Regions from separate parts of the Streptomyces sp. NPDC127595 genome, predicted to be linked through region 2. Evidence: riboswitches for the same ligand, from Rfam matches in the RefSeq annotation. Region 2 holds a riboswitch; each other region holds the start of a gene.
The links. Region 2 has a riboswitch for S-adenosylmethionine ahead of ACFVKT_RS33680 (aminotransferase class V-fold PLP-dependent enzyme). Riboswitches for the same ligand answer to the same signal wherever they lie in the genome.
Positions count from the first base shown of each region.

Region 1: it holds a riboswitch for S-adenosylmethionine, as region 2 does, so the genes downstream of both, ACFVKT_RS10280 (ABC transporter substrate-binding protein) here and ACFVKT_RS33680 (aminotransferase class V-fold PLP-dependent enzyme) in region 2, are expected to answer to the same signal.
Region 3: it holds a riboswitch for S-adenosylmethionine, as region 2 does, so the genes downstream of both, ACFVKT_RS03960 (amino acid ABC transporter permease) here and ACFVKT_RS33680 (aminotransferase class V-fold PLP-dependent enzyme) in region 2, are expected to answer to the same signal.

Region 1 is NZ_JBHXWK010000002.1:831,355-835,627, forward strand. It holds gene ACFVKT_RS10275 (ABC transporter permease) at 1-463, opposite strand, end outside; gene ACFVKT_RS10280 (ABC transporter substrate-binding protein) at 526-2,148, opposite strand; SAM riboswitch class IV at 2,517-2,626, opposite strand; gene ACFVKT_RS10285 (YoaK family protein) at 2,973-3,857, shown strand; gene ACFVKT_RS10290 (class I SAM-dependent methyltransferase) at 4,144-4,273, shown strand, end outside.
Region 2 is NZ_JBHXWK010000013.1:204,661-208,933, forward strand. It holds gene ACFVKT_RS33675 (PQQ-binding-like beta-propeller repeat protein) at 1-896, opposite strand, end outside; gene ACFVKT_RS33680 (aminotransferase class V-fold PLP-dependent enzyme) at 966-2,327, opposite strand; SAM riboswitch class IV at 2,514-2,630, opposite strand; gene trpD (anthranilate phosphoribosyltransferase) at 2,800-3,864, opposite strand; gene ACFVKT_RS33690 (cytochrome bc complex cytochrome b subunit) at 4,021-4,273, opposite strand, start outside.
Region 3 is NZ_JBHXWK010000001.1:931,917-936,189, reverse strand. It holds gene ACFVKT_RS03970 (transporter substrate-binding domain-containing protein) at 1-137, opposite strand, end outside; gene ACFVKT_RS03965 (amino acid ABC transporter ATP-binding protein) at 254-1,078, opposite strand; gene ACFVKT_RS03960 (amino acid ABC transporter permease) at 1,075-2,079, opposite strand; SAM riboswitch class IV at 2,416-2,523, opposite strand; SAM riboswitch class IV at 2,652-2,797, shown strand; gene ACFVKT_RS03955 (putative leader peptide) at 2,834-2,899, shown strand; gene ACFVKT_RS03950 (glutathione S-transferase C-terminal domain-containing protein) at 2,992-3,771, shown strand; gene ACFVKT_RS03945 (peptidoglycan-binding protein) at 3,785-4,273, opposite strand, start outside.

The DNA.
Region 1 (4,273 bases), on a different contig from region 2:
CCAGCCCGACCCAGAAGGTCGGCACCGACACCCCCAGCGGCGGCAACGACAGCAACAGCTGTCGCAGCCACCGCTGCGTGGTGTAGGTCGCCAGCATCGCCAGTCCGCCGCCCATGACCACGGCGAGCAGCAGCGCCGCTCCGGTCAACTGCAGCGTCTGCGGCAGCGCGTCGGCCAGGGTCGAGGTGACCGGCCGGCCGGTGGAGACCGAGTCCCCGAAGTCACCGCGCACCGCGTTGCCGAGATAGTCGGCGTACTGCACCAGCACCGGTTTGTCGAAGCCGTACTCGTGCCGGAGCGCGGCGATCTGCGCCGGATCGATCTGGCCCGAGTCCGCTCCGGCACCGGCCATCGCCGAGACCGGATCACCGGGCAGATAGTTCAGTACGAAGAACGACACCGTGTACGCCGCCCACAGCACCCCGAGCGCCTGTGCAAGGCGCTTGATCACATAGCGACGCATTCCCTGCGCACCTCCTGCTGCCGGCGCCCGGATCGGACGCTCCGTCGCGCATCCACCGGTTGCTAGCCGATCCAGGTGTCGTGGAGCTGGATCCGGCTGGAGGCATCGAACTTGAGGTCGTGCACCTTCTTCGACACCCCCAGTTGGGTCTGCAGCTCCACCACGGGGATGACGTAGGCGTTCCGCACGATCAACTGCTGCGCCTGGTCGACCAGTTCCTTTCGCTTGGCCGCGTCGGCGGTTGACGCCTGCTGGGTCAGCGCCGAGTCCAGCGGGCCCGTCGGCAGGTGGTAGAGGTTCGCCAGCTCGGTGGAGTACTGAGTGCGCAGGATGTCCGGGTCGGCGCGGGTCAGGTTGCCCCACGACGCGTCGAAGTCGCCGGACTGCAGCACGGTGGCGAACTGGGCGGTCTGCGTCTCGTTGAGGACCACGTCGACACCGACGGCCTTGAGCTGCTGCTGGATCAGCTCCAGCGCAGGCTGGTTCGTGGCCGCGTTGGCGAACCACCTGACATTCAGGCGCAGCTTGGTGCCGTCCTTCGCCCGGATACCGTCACTGCCGGTTTTCCAGCCGGCCGAGTCCAGCAGGGATTTCGCCTTCGTAGCGTCGAAGGCCAGGTCCGAGCCCTGGTCCGCGTAGTCCGGTGTGGTGTAAGCAAGGATGCTGGTCGCCGGTCGGGTGCCGGTCGGGTACACGGTGTCGACGATCTGCTGGCGGTCGATGGCGAAAAGGAGCGCCTGACGCACCTTCACGTCCTTCAGCAGCGGACGCGAGTTGTTGAGCGCCAGGTTGAACACCGCACCGGGATTGGCCCGCCGTTGCAGGTTCACCTGGCCGCCTGCGAGCGCTGCCTCGTTGGCCTTGCCGACGCTGCTGATCGCGTCCACCTGACCGGACTGCAGGCTCCCGGTGCGCACCCCCGCCTCGGGCACGACCTTGAACACCAGCTTGTCCAGGTACGCCTCGCCCTGCTTTGCCCACAGCGACGAACCCCAGGCGTACTTGCTGCGTTTGGTCAAGTTGATCGACTGGTTCTGGACGTAACTCTGCAGCACGAACGGTCCGGATCCGACCACACCCTTGCTGCACTTCTCCTGCGGGCTCTGCTTCGCACTCGCCGACGACTCGATACCCAGCGAGTGCGTTGACGTGGCCTGGAGGAACTGCGCGTTCGGCTGCTGGAACTTGACCCGCACCGTGAGCGGGTCGACCACGGTGGTGCTGTCCACGCCGCTCAAGTACCCCTGGGCCAGCGTCCCCAGGGCGCCGAGCTTCGGCACCGCGTCGAAGTTGTCCTTCACCACCTGCGCGGTCAGCGGTGTTCCGTCGCTGAAGGTGACACCCGACCGCAGGTGGAAGGTGAACGTGGTCGCGTCGGAGCTGATGTCCCAGCTCTTCGCCAGCCACGGCACGATTTTGCCGGTCTTGGGATCCTGGTCGGTCAGGGAGTCCACGATCTGGCGCAGGGAGTAGATGGTGTCGTTGCTGGCCACCTGCTGCGGATCCACGCAACCCACGTCGGAGCCCACCGCGAAGGTCAGTGTGCCACCCGACTTGGCCGGGCCGCTGTCGCTCGTCGAGCTGTCGCTGTCGCTCGACGTGCAGGCACTCAGCAGGAGGCTGCTTGTCACAAGTGCGGCGAGTGCCGCCCACCGGGTGGGTCGGGAATCCGGATGCGATCTCACGGAACGGGTTCTCCTACTCCAAAGTCACCACGCACGTGCCTGTGGAGACGATGGCGATGCGTGGCGGGAATGTTCGGAAGGTGCCAAGGGGGAAAGTGCCGACGAAGGCGTGACGGCACCGCGGACTCCGACAGCGTTGTGAGAGCCCGCAGGGAGCCGCCCACGGCGTCAAAGCCGTCGGCGAGCGTCACTCAGGAGGGCGGGAGGCAGGATCGCACTCAGCCGTGACACAGACAGCTGGTGAAGAGCTGCAGGTCGATGTGGCGTCGGCGGGAGAATCCGGAGAACACGGCAGCGGCCGCGATCGAGGCGTTCAGATCACTGCTGTACGGCACGCTGGTCCTCCCGATCTCAGGCCCGGTCAAGGGGCCACGCGCTTGCGGGGTCGATGACCCCGCCGGGCTTTCACCTGGAGCACCCCACCGCGGTGGAGGGTTGCCGATCAACGAGCCAGGGCTTGACGCTGACACTCAATGCCGCTTGGAACGCTAACCAGCGTCGCCATGATCCGTCAATGGGGACAGAGGAGTTGGACCACGTACGGCACGGCGGACCGAGCTGCGCATGGCTCGGGAACGCCCGGCCGAACTCTCCTGGTCAGGTGCCGGTCGGCGTCCGAGGAGCCCCCGCTCAAGAAGTCGTCGGCTCTGTCTGTTTCTTCATTCCAGATGGCCTTCGTAGATCTTTGCTGAAACCTGAGTAAGGTTTCGCCCAAATATGTGGCTTTATCCCTGATGTGGTCACATCCTGAACGTGGGAGATAAATGTGTACCTAGCAACTAGTCGGGGTGAGTTCCCGACTCTTGGCGCTTGGAGGGAAAGGCATGCAATGGAGCAGCCTGCAGAACAGCCATGGCCGGCTGTCCCGACTGGAACGTTCTCGGGACGCTCAGCCTGTCACCCCGACCTTGCCGGTCCGGGGCGGCGGAGGAGCCGAACCCGTGGATGACCGGCGTGTGGACCTGGCAGCCGCGCACGCGGCGCCGGAGTTGCTGGCGATTCGAGACCGGCTCCTTGTCGCCCTGGCGTTCTCGTCAGGAGTCTTCGAAGCAATCTGCTTTCTCTCCTTCGGGAAGGTCTTCACGGCGTTCCAGACCGGGAACCTGGTATTTCTCGGCCTTGGTGTAGCCGGTACGCGGCCGCCCGCCGGCCCGGACCCCGTTCGCGTGGTGATTTCCCTTGCCGCGTTCGCCGTGGGGGCCGCGCTGGCAACACGGATCCTGACCGCGTTCAACGGCGACGAGGAGAAGGAGGACTCCGAGATCTTCGAAGCCTGGCCGCGCCGTGTCTCCATCGCGCTCTGCGTCGCGACGGTGGCGCAGGTCGGATTCCTCATCGTGTGGATGGCGACATCTCCGTCCAGCCTTGTGTCCAACATTCTGGTCGCCCTCAATGCCTTTGCGATGGGCCTGCAGATGAATGCCGTTCGGTCGCTCCATGTGCCGGGCATTTCCACCACGGCGGCCACGGCCACCTTCATCAGCTGGGTTTCCGGTATCACCACCTGGACTCTCAAGCCCGCCGCCGCACGTCGCCTGACCGGGGTCCTGGTCGGCATGGTGGCCGGCGCTTTCGTCGGAGACTGGATGCTCAGCCACGCGCACACCTACGCGCCGCTGGTGCCAGTGGTCGTGATCGCAGTCGTCATCGCGATCGCCTCCGTGACGCTGAAGCAGAAACCCGCGCTGAGTCAGAAGCCTTCGCGATAGAGCGCGGGGGAGCGGTTGGAGCGCCGACGAGCGGGATCCCGGCCTCGGGCCGGTACGGCCCACATGACGGTCGTACCGGCTCGTCCATTCAGCGGCCCCGCGTCCCATGACGAGCAGGTGCCGCCGCCCTTGGACGGCGGCACCCGCTCATCGCGGCTTCGCCGAGACCCTTGGCCTCTTGTCCCCGTGGGCCCCCTGCTCCCTCCGCAACGACAGCCGCGGCGTCACGGAGACCCGTGGCTCATGGGCTCGCCGGCAACGACCTGCCATACCGCACAATGGTGCGATGATCGACGGTACTTCGCGGACGACAACTCAACCGCCTCCCCGGCTGATCAAGGACGACGAGTTGGCCGGACACTCCGTGGTGGCCAACAACGCCATGAACCGCGAACGGGTTCTGTCCGGCGTCAACA
Region 2 (4,273 bases):
CGCTCCGGAAGCCACCGTTCGTCGCCCGCGACCGTCGCCGGTGCGGAGGTGAGCCACCCCGGCCGCAGAGCCGCCCGCAGGGAGGCCGCCGAGTGTCCGGCGGCCTCGACCACTTCCTCGGGGGTGGGCCGGGCCCCGGGCTCCTCCCGCAGACAGGCCTCTACGAGCGGGAGCACGCGCGCCGGAACTCCGGAGAGATCGAAGTCCCGGGTTACGATGCGCAGCAGGATGACCGAGTCCTGGCCCTCCCCGAAGGGCTCGCGGCCGCTCGACGCGTAGGCGAGCACAGCGCCCAGCGCGAAGACGTCACTCGGCGGCCCGACCTCGGAACCGTTGCGTATCTGCTCGGGCGAGACGTATCCGACCGAGCCGACCATGGTGCCGGTGCGGGTCATCGCCGTCGCCTCCAGCGCCCGTACGATCCCGAAGTCGATGACCCGCGGACCGTCCGGCGCCAGCAGGATGTTGGACGGCTTGAGGTCACGGTGCACCATGCCCTTGGCGTGGATCGCGGCGAGGGCCTCGCCCAGTGCGGCCGCGAAGGTGAGCACCGCGTCCTCGTCCAGCGGCCCGCCGTCGAGCACCGCGTCGCGCAGGTTCGGCCCCTCGACGAACTCCGTTGCCATCCAAGGCCGTTCGCCCTCGGGGTCGGCGTCGACCACGCGCGCGGTGTACGTCCCCGTACCGCCGACGGTCTGCGCGGCCCGCACCTCCTGGCGGAACCGGGCGCGGAAAGTACGGTCCTCCGCGTGCTCGGCCCGCACCACCTTCACGGCCAGCCGGAGCCCGGCCCGCGACTCGGCGAGATAGACCTCGCCCATGCCGCCCGCACCGAGCCGCCCGAGCACCTCGTACGGACCGATCCGCCGTGGATCCGTCTCCCGCAGCGCCTGCACTCCCCGTGACTCCCCTGTTCGCCGTACGGCCGCCGAAGGGAGCGTATACGCCGTGCTCCTGTCAGGCGATCACACGGCGGGAACGCAACGCCCGTCCTGTGTGCGGTAGTTCCACTTCGCGCCGTCCCGGACGAGCTCCTTGACGGCGCGCACGAAACGCTCGACGTGCTCGTCCGGGGTGCCCGCGCCGAAGCTGACACGGATGGCGTTGAGGGACTTCTCGCCGGGCGCGGCCTCGGGAGCGCCGCACTCGCCCTGGGTCTCCGGGTCGCTGCCGAGCAGGGTCCTGACCAGCGGGTGGGCACAGAACAGACCGTCGCGCACCCCGATGCCGTACTCGGCGGACAGCGCGGCCGCGAAGTGCGAGCTGTTCCAGCCCTCCACGACGAAGGAGATGACGCCGACGCGCGGGGCGTCGTCGCCGAAGAGCGAGAGGACCCTGACCTCGGGCACCTCGGCGAGACCCGCGCGGACCGTGTCGATCAGCCGCTGCTCACGGGCGACGAGGGTGTCGAAGCCCGCCTCGGTGAGCGCCTTGCAGGCGGAGGCGATCGAGTAGACGCCGATCACGTTCGGCGAACCGGCCTCGTGCCGGGCGGCGCTCTCGTGCCACTCCACGTCCACGCCGCCGTCCGTACGCCGCGACACCTTGCGGCTGGCCCCACCGCCCGCCAGGTACGGCTCGGCCTCGCGCAGCCAGTCGGAGCGGCCGGCGAGGACACCGGAGCCGAAGGGGGCGTACAGCTTGTGCCCGGAGAAGGCGACCCAGTCGACGTCGAGGTCGCGCACCGACACCGGGTGGTGCGGGGCGAGCTGCGCGGCGTCGAGGACGATGCGAGCACCGTGCGCGTGCGCGGCCGCGGCCAGCTCACGCACCGGCCACAGCTCACCGGTGACGTTCGAGGCGCCCGTGACACAGACGAGGGCCGGGCCCTGGGGGTCGCGGTCACCGAGCGCGCGCTCCAGGGTCGCGACGGCCTCCCCCGGCGTACGCGGGGCGTTCAGGTACGTCACCCGCGCGTCCCGCCAGGGCAGCAGCGAGGCGTGGTGCTCGGTCTCGAAGACGAAGACCTGGCAGTCGGCCGGCAGGGCGGCGGCGAGCAGGTTGAGCGAGTCGGTGGTCGACCGGGTGAAGACGACCTGGTCGTCGTCACGGCAGTCCAGGAACTCGGCGACGGTGGTGCGGGAGTTCTCGAAGAGGTCGGTGGAGAGCTGGGACAGGTACCCGGCGCCACGGTGCACGCTGCCGTAGTACGGGGCGTACGCGGCCACGTCGTCCCACACGCGCTGGAGGGCCGGAGCGCTGGCGGCGTAGTCGAGGGCGGCGTACGTGACCTCGCCACCGGTGACGAGCGGGACGGTGACATCCCGGCCCAGAACGGGCAGCTGGGTACAAACAGCCTGGTCGGCGGCAACGGTGGAGACAGACATGGCGAACTCCTGTGAGACTCAGGGAAATCACCGCGCGAGCCGGTCCATGGAGGTGGCGCTCAGCGCGGCAAAGGGTGAAAGGGACAGGCGGAAGAGGGGCTCTGCGCCCTATCGCATTCGCTTGCTCACAGAAGGCTCCCTCGAATGACCAGGACCCCTGGGCCTTTACCACTCAGAAGAGGGAGGGGTCCGCGCTTGCCGCAGACCTCGCTGCCTACGGCCTGGTCTTCACCCGGGGCACCCCGCCACGGACGGAGGGTTGCCGGACAGTCGGCCGGGGCCTCATGACTGTCACTCATGACCTGCCGAAAAAACTAACCGAACTGATCGCGACGGCGCAACCCGTGTCCGGATCCCGGAACGCGAAACGGGCCGGAACACGAAAGAGGCCGGACGGAAGGCGGAAAGGGCCGGACCACTTCGGCCCAGCCCTATCGAGCCGGCCCGGCCCCCCTTCGAACCGCCTCGCAGGCTACGCGTTGGTCGCCGCCACCCACCGCTCCAGCGTCCGCTTCGCCGCCCCCGAGTCGACGGCCTCCGCCGCCTCCGCCATCCCCGCGCGGATCTGCTCCGCGAGCGACCCGTCACCCGGCGACAGAGCCACCAGCGCCGCCGCCGAGTTCAGCAGTACGGCGTCCCGCACCGGCCCCGTCTCTCCGTCGAGGAGCCGCCGGGCCACGTCGGCGTTGTACGTGGAGTCCGCGCCCCGCAATGCCTCGATCGGGACCAGGTCGATACCGACGTCCCTCGGGTCGAAGGTCTCCTCGGTGACCTTTCCGTCCCGTACGACCCACACCCGGGACGTGGAGGTGATGGTCAGCTCATCGAGCCCGTCGTCGCCGCGGAAGACCAGCGAGGAGTTGCCGCGCTCGGCGAAGACTCCCGCCACGATGGGCGCCATGCGGGGGTCCGCGACACCGACCGCCTGCGCCTTCACCCGTGCCGGGTTCGTCAGCGGGCCGAGCGCGTTGAAGACCGTACGGATGCCCAACTGCCCACGTGCGGCGCCCACATGACGTAGCGCCGGGTGGAACTTCACCGCGAAGCAGAAGGTGATGCCGGCCTCCTCGGCCACCTCGGCCACCCGCTTGGTCGTCAGCTGCAGATTGACCCCGAGCTTCTCCAGGACGTCGGACGCGCCGGAGGCCGAGGAAGCGGCCCGGTTGCCGTGCTTGACGACCTTCGCGCCCGTCCCGGCGATGACGATCGCCGACATGGTGGAGATGTTGACGGTCTTGGCCCCGTCGCCGCCCGTACCGACGATGTCGACGGTCTTCCCCGGCACCTCGATCACATTGGCGTGCTCGTACATCATCCGTACCAGCCCGGTGATCTCCTCGACGGTCTCTCCCTTGGCCCGCAGCGCCACCGCGAACCCGGCGATCTGCGCGTCGGTCGCCTCACCGCGCATCATCAGGTTCATCGCCCAGGCGGTGTCGTCCGCACTCAGGTCACGGCCGTCGAGCAGACCGTTCAGCAACCTGGGCCAGGAACGGTCCGCCGCGGTGTCGCCTCCAGCGGGGTTCACAGCGCTCATGGTCGCTCCTGGGGTTCTCAGAGAGGTACGCGGGTGGGCTCGCCCCCATACGCAGGGGGCGAGTCCACCCTATCCAGCCCTGGAGACGGCAAAGAGCCCCGTCCATGCAATGGACGGGGCTCCAGCCGTGGCGATCAGCGAGGATCGTAGGGGTGATCAGTGGTGGCCGTGGCCGCTCGTGATCTCCTTGTACTCCTCGACGGTGGGCTTGGGGATCTGGTTGTCCTCCCCGTAGTAGCCCTTGCTGAGCTTGGCACGCAGCTTCTGCGAGCCCTTCACCTTGCGCTCGACACCGTTCTCGTCGACCGGCGCGCCGATCTCGGCAGGCTGGTACTGCTCGTGCGCGGTGAGCGTGTGCAGAGCCTCCTGGCTGAGCGGCTCGTGGATCTCGACGAACTCACCGTGCGGC
Region 3 (4,273 bases), on a different contig from region 2:
GTCCCGGTCTCTGCGTCGGTCTTGGTGGCCGCGTCGCTGTCACCCCCGCACGCCGCGAGCCCGGTGGCGAGAGTGACGACGGCGGTGCCCGCGGTGAGACCGCGAAGGAGCCTGCTTCGGAAACGGAGGGTACGCATGGCTTTTCCTTGTTCGGTGAGCGGATGTGGTGAGGTGCGGTGTGTGTGGGGGGCGAACCCGGCGGCGGGTCGCGGGTCAAGAGGGTGAGCGGGGGGCAGGGAAACGGCCGGAGGGATCAGAGCACCTTGCTCAGAAAGTCCCTGGTCCGTTCGTTCTTCGGGTGGTCGAGCACCTCGGCGGGCGAGCCCTGTTCGACGATCCGGCCGCCGTCCATGAAGACGACCTGGTCGGCGATCTCACGGGCGAAGCCGATCTCGTGGGTGACGATGACGAGAGTGGTGCCACCGGCGGCCAGGTCCTTGATGACCTCCAGCACCTCACCGACCAGTTCGGGGTCGAGCGCGGAGGTGGGTTCGTCGAAGAGGATCACTCCGGGCCGCAGGGCGAGGGCGCGCGCGATGGCCACCCGCTGCTGCTGACCGCCCGACAACTGGCGTGGATAGGCGTCGGTCTTGTCGTGCAGTCCCACCCGGTCGAGCAGTTCGCGCCCAAGCTTCTCGGCCTCGGGCTTCTTCAGCAGGCCGGTCGCGACCGGGGCGGCCGCCACGTTGTCCAGCACCGTCAGATGCGGAAACAGGTTGAAGTTCTGGAAGACGAAGCCGATCCGGCTGCGCTGAGCCAGGATCGCCCGCTCGCTCAGCTCCTTGAGCCTCCCCCAGCCTTCGGCCGGGGGGACCCCCGTCGCGCTGCGCTTGCCGTGCCGACGTACGCCGATCAGCTCGCCGTTCAAGCTGACATGCCCGATCTCGGGCTTCTCCAGGTGGTTGATCACCCGCAGGAGGGTCGACTTGCCGGAGCCGGACGGTCCGAGGATCACCGTGACCTCACCGGGCCTGACCGTCAAGTCGACGCCGTCCAGTACCCGATGGGTGCCGTACCACTTGTGCACGTCGTGGACCTCGACGGCGGCCGGGCGTGTCCCGAGCGGGTCGGTGGTCATATCGCCGCCTCCTTCCTGACCCGGGCCCGCAGGTCACGCAGCCCGGTCCGCACCTTCTGCAACGGAGTCGGCGGAAGGGTGCGCAGCGCGCCCCGCGAGTAGTACCGCTCGACGTAGAACTGGATGACGGACACGACGCTGGTCAGGATCAAGTACCAGACAGTGGCGACCAGCAGCAGCGGCACGATGTCGCCCGGGTAGGTGCTGCCCATGCTCTGCACCGACCCGAACAGGTCGAGGAGCGACACGTAGAAGACCAGCGAAGTGCCCTTGATCAGGCCTATCAGCTGGTTGACGTAGTTGGGGGTGATGGACCGCAGCGCCTGTGGGAAGACGATTTTCGTGAACTGGTAGCCCTTCGGCAGACCGAGTGCGGAGGCTGCCTCGTGCTGGCCCTGGTCGACCGAGAGGATGCCGCCGCGCACCACTTCGGCGGCGTAGGCCGCCTCATTGAGGCTCAGTCCGATGACCGCGACGACCATGTCGGTGGCGAGCCGGGACTCGTCGAAGGAGAAGAAGGCGGGGCCGAACGGCACACCGAGGCTCAGCGTCTTGTAGAGCGCACTGAAGTTGTAGAGGAACAGCAGGACCACGATCAGCGGCACCGATCGGAACAGCCATATGTAGACCCAGCTGACGGCACGCAGCACCGGGCTTCGCGAGAGCCTTGCCAGCGCGAGCAGGATCCCGCCGAGCAGTCCCAGCACGGCGCTGTACGCCGTCACTTCGAGGGTGATGAGCAGACCGTCGAGGATCGTCGGCCGAAGGAACCAGTATCCGAAGCGGCCCCATTGGAAGAACGGATTGGACACGAGTCCGTGCCCGATCTGGGCAACCAGCACCAGCACGACGGCCGTGATGATCCAGCGGCCCGGCCGACGCAGCGGCAGGACCCGCTGAGCCGCCAACGGGCCTGGTGGGGAAGAGGAGTCGGGGCGGGGCGGCGCCCCGGCCGGTGGCGCTGATCCGGAAGACACGGCAAAGCCGGGTTTTGGGCTCATAGGGGACTCCAGCGGAATCGGACAGCCCGGACCACGGATACGGCCACGGCACGCCTGAGCCGGGAAGGCTCTGCGGAACGAAGCACGCGGGGGCGCGCGGAACGGGGGCTGAGCGGGGCGGGGAAGGGGACGACCGCGACAGAGGCGGTCGTCAAGGATTCAGAAAGCCGTCAGCCCTGACAGAGGGCGTGGCACGAAGCGCTACAGAGCGCGCTGTTGACGCGGAGCAGATCGACAGAACGGTTCGCGCACAGCCGGACACCCCTGAGGCGCCGCCATGCGGCCGTCCCCTGAGTTGTGTGCATCGACGTCACCGTTGCTTCTCCGGCTCGTGGAGCCTCGCGCTTACCGAAATGTTCCGGTCCGGTCGTCACCTGGGGCACCCCACCGCGACGCGAGGGTTGCCGGCCAGCAAGCCAGGGCTTGACGCTGACACTCATGACCGATCTGCGGCAAAAGGTAGCCACGCCCAGAATCGAAAGTCAACGGCCGCGGACCGGATGACCACCTGGTGAGACTGCGCCGGAGGCCTTCTTGACGGCCTCACGGAGCGCACCGACACTGACGGGGACGGTCACGATTGTCAGCGCCCTTCGGGCAGGTTTCTCCTGTCTGTCGGGTCATCGGCCCCGGCTCGCTGGCAGGCAACCCTTCCACCGCGACGGGGTGCCCCGGGTGACGACCGGGTTCCGCCGGTGCGGCGGGACAAGCGTGGTCTCGCGTCTCGCGAGCCCCGAGTGTGGGACAGGTGGGAATGGCCAACAGCGGTTTGACGAGGCGCCTGCACATCGATCTGTTGCGTGTCTCCAGCGCCTACTAGTCCGAGCGATCCGGACCGGTACGTAGCGCAGTCACTCCGTTTTGCCGCGGTGCCCACAAGGTGGCCGTGGCCTCGTCGTCCCATGGAGAGTCATGTCCGAGACAATCTCGCACGCCTCAAACACCGGTACGTCCACCGCCTGTACCTCGACTCCGTGTGTCCCCGGCTCACTTGACGCGGTCCCTCACCCCCGGATCGCCGCCACGCCGTCTGCACGCCCGCACCGTTTCCGCAGCCGTATCGGAGTGGGTCTCGCCGGCGGCTTCTACCCGGCCCCGCACCGCTACGAGCTGTACCTGTCCGAGCACTGTCCCCTCTCGCTGCGGGTCTCCATCACCCACGGCCTGCTGGGTCTCAAGGACTCGGTCGCCACCACGCTGCTGGCGCTCCCCGCCGACACCCCCTCCGCGTTCGCCTCACTGCGCGGGGCGTACGAGGCCACCTGGCACCACTACGACGGTCCACTGACCGCCCCCGCGCTGTGCGACCGGTGGAGCGGACGCGTCGTCAGCAACCACACGCCCGACATCCTGCGCGACCTGGGCGACCTCTTCGCCGACCGCGCCGGTTCCTGCCACTCCCCGCTCCGCCCGTCGGAACTCGCCGCGGACATCGACTCCCTGCGCGACCTCCTCGACCGGGATGTCACCCCGGGCGCACCGACTGCGCAACGGTCGGCGGCTCTCGACCTGCTGAACCGTCAACTCGCCTCCGGCCCCTACGCGTTGGGCAAGGAACTGACCGCGGCGGATGTGGACCTCTGGGTCGCCCTGGTCCAACTCGAAGCGGTCCAGGACCTGTCCTCGTACGGACTCCTCCAGGACTACGTGCGACGCCTCGACGCCCACCCGGCCTTCCATCGCCACCTGTAGGCAGGCGTTTTCCTCAGGTACGGGATTCCAGGGCGGCCCGGGTGTCGTTGCCGTAGACGCCCGTCTCGTCGCCCCGGATCCCGTACCAGAGCTGGAAGCGGGCCACGGCCGCGGTGAGCGTGGGGTCGTAGGTTCCGCTCGTGGCGCCGCTCTCGTACACGTCCGGGATATGGAGCAGCCGTTCCTGGAGTTCCGTCACGTCGGGGCCGCTGTCTCCCTCCCGGAGGGTGCCGGTGCCGTCCGGGTCGGCGGCGCCGGAAGGTACCCGGGCGGACGGGACGGCCCCGGCCTGCGATGAGCGGTCACCGCCGGGCACCAGCATGGCCAGGGCGAATCCGACCAGCGCGGCCGCCGCCACCGCACCGACAACCGCGGCCCGGCTCAGGCCAGTGGTGTGCCCGGGCGCGGGTTCACGCGCAGGCGGCGCCGCGGGCTTCGTGTCCTCGCCGGCGGCATAGTTCTCGCCGGCCAGGACGGGCGCCATTTCCTCCGTCTCGCCCAG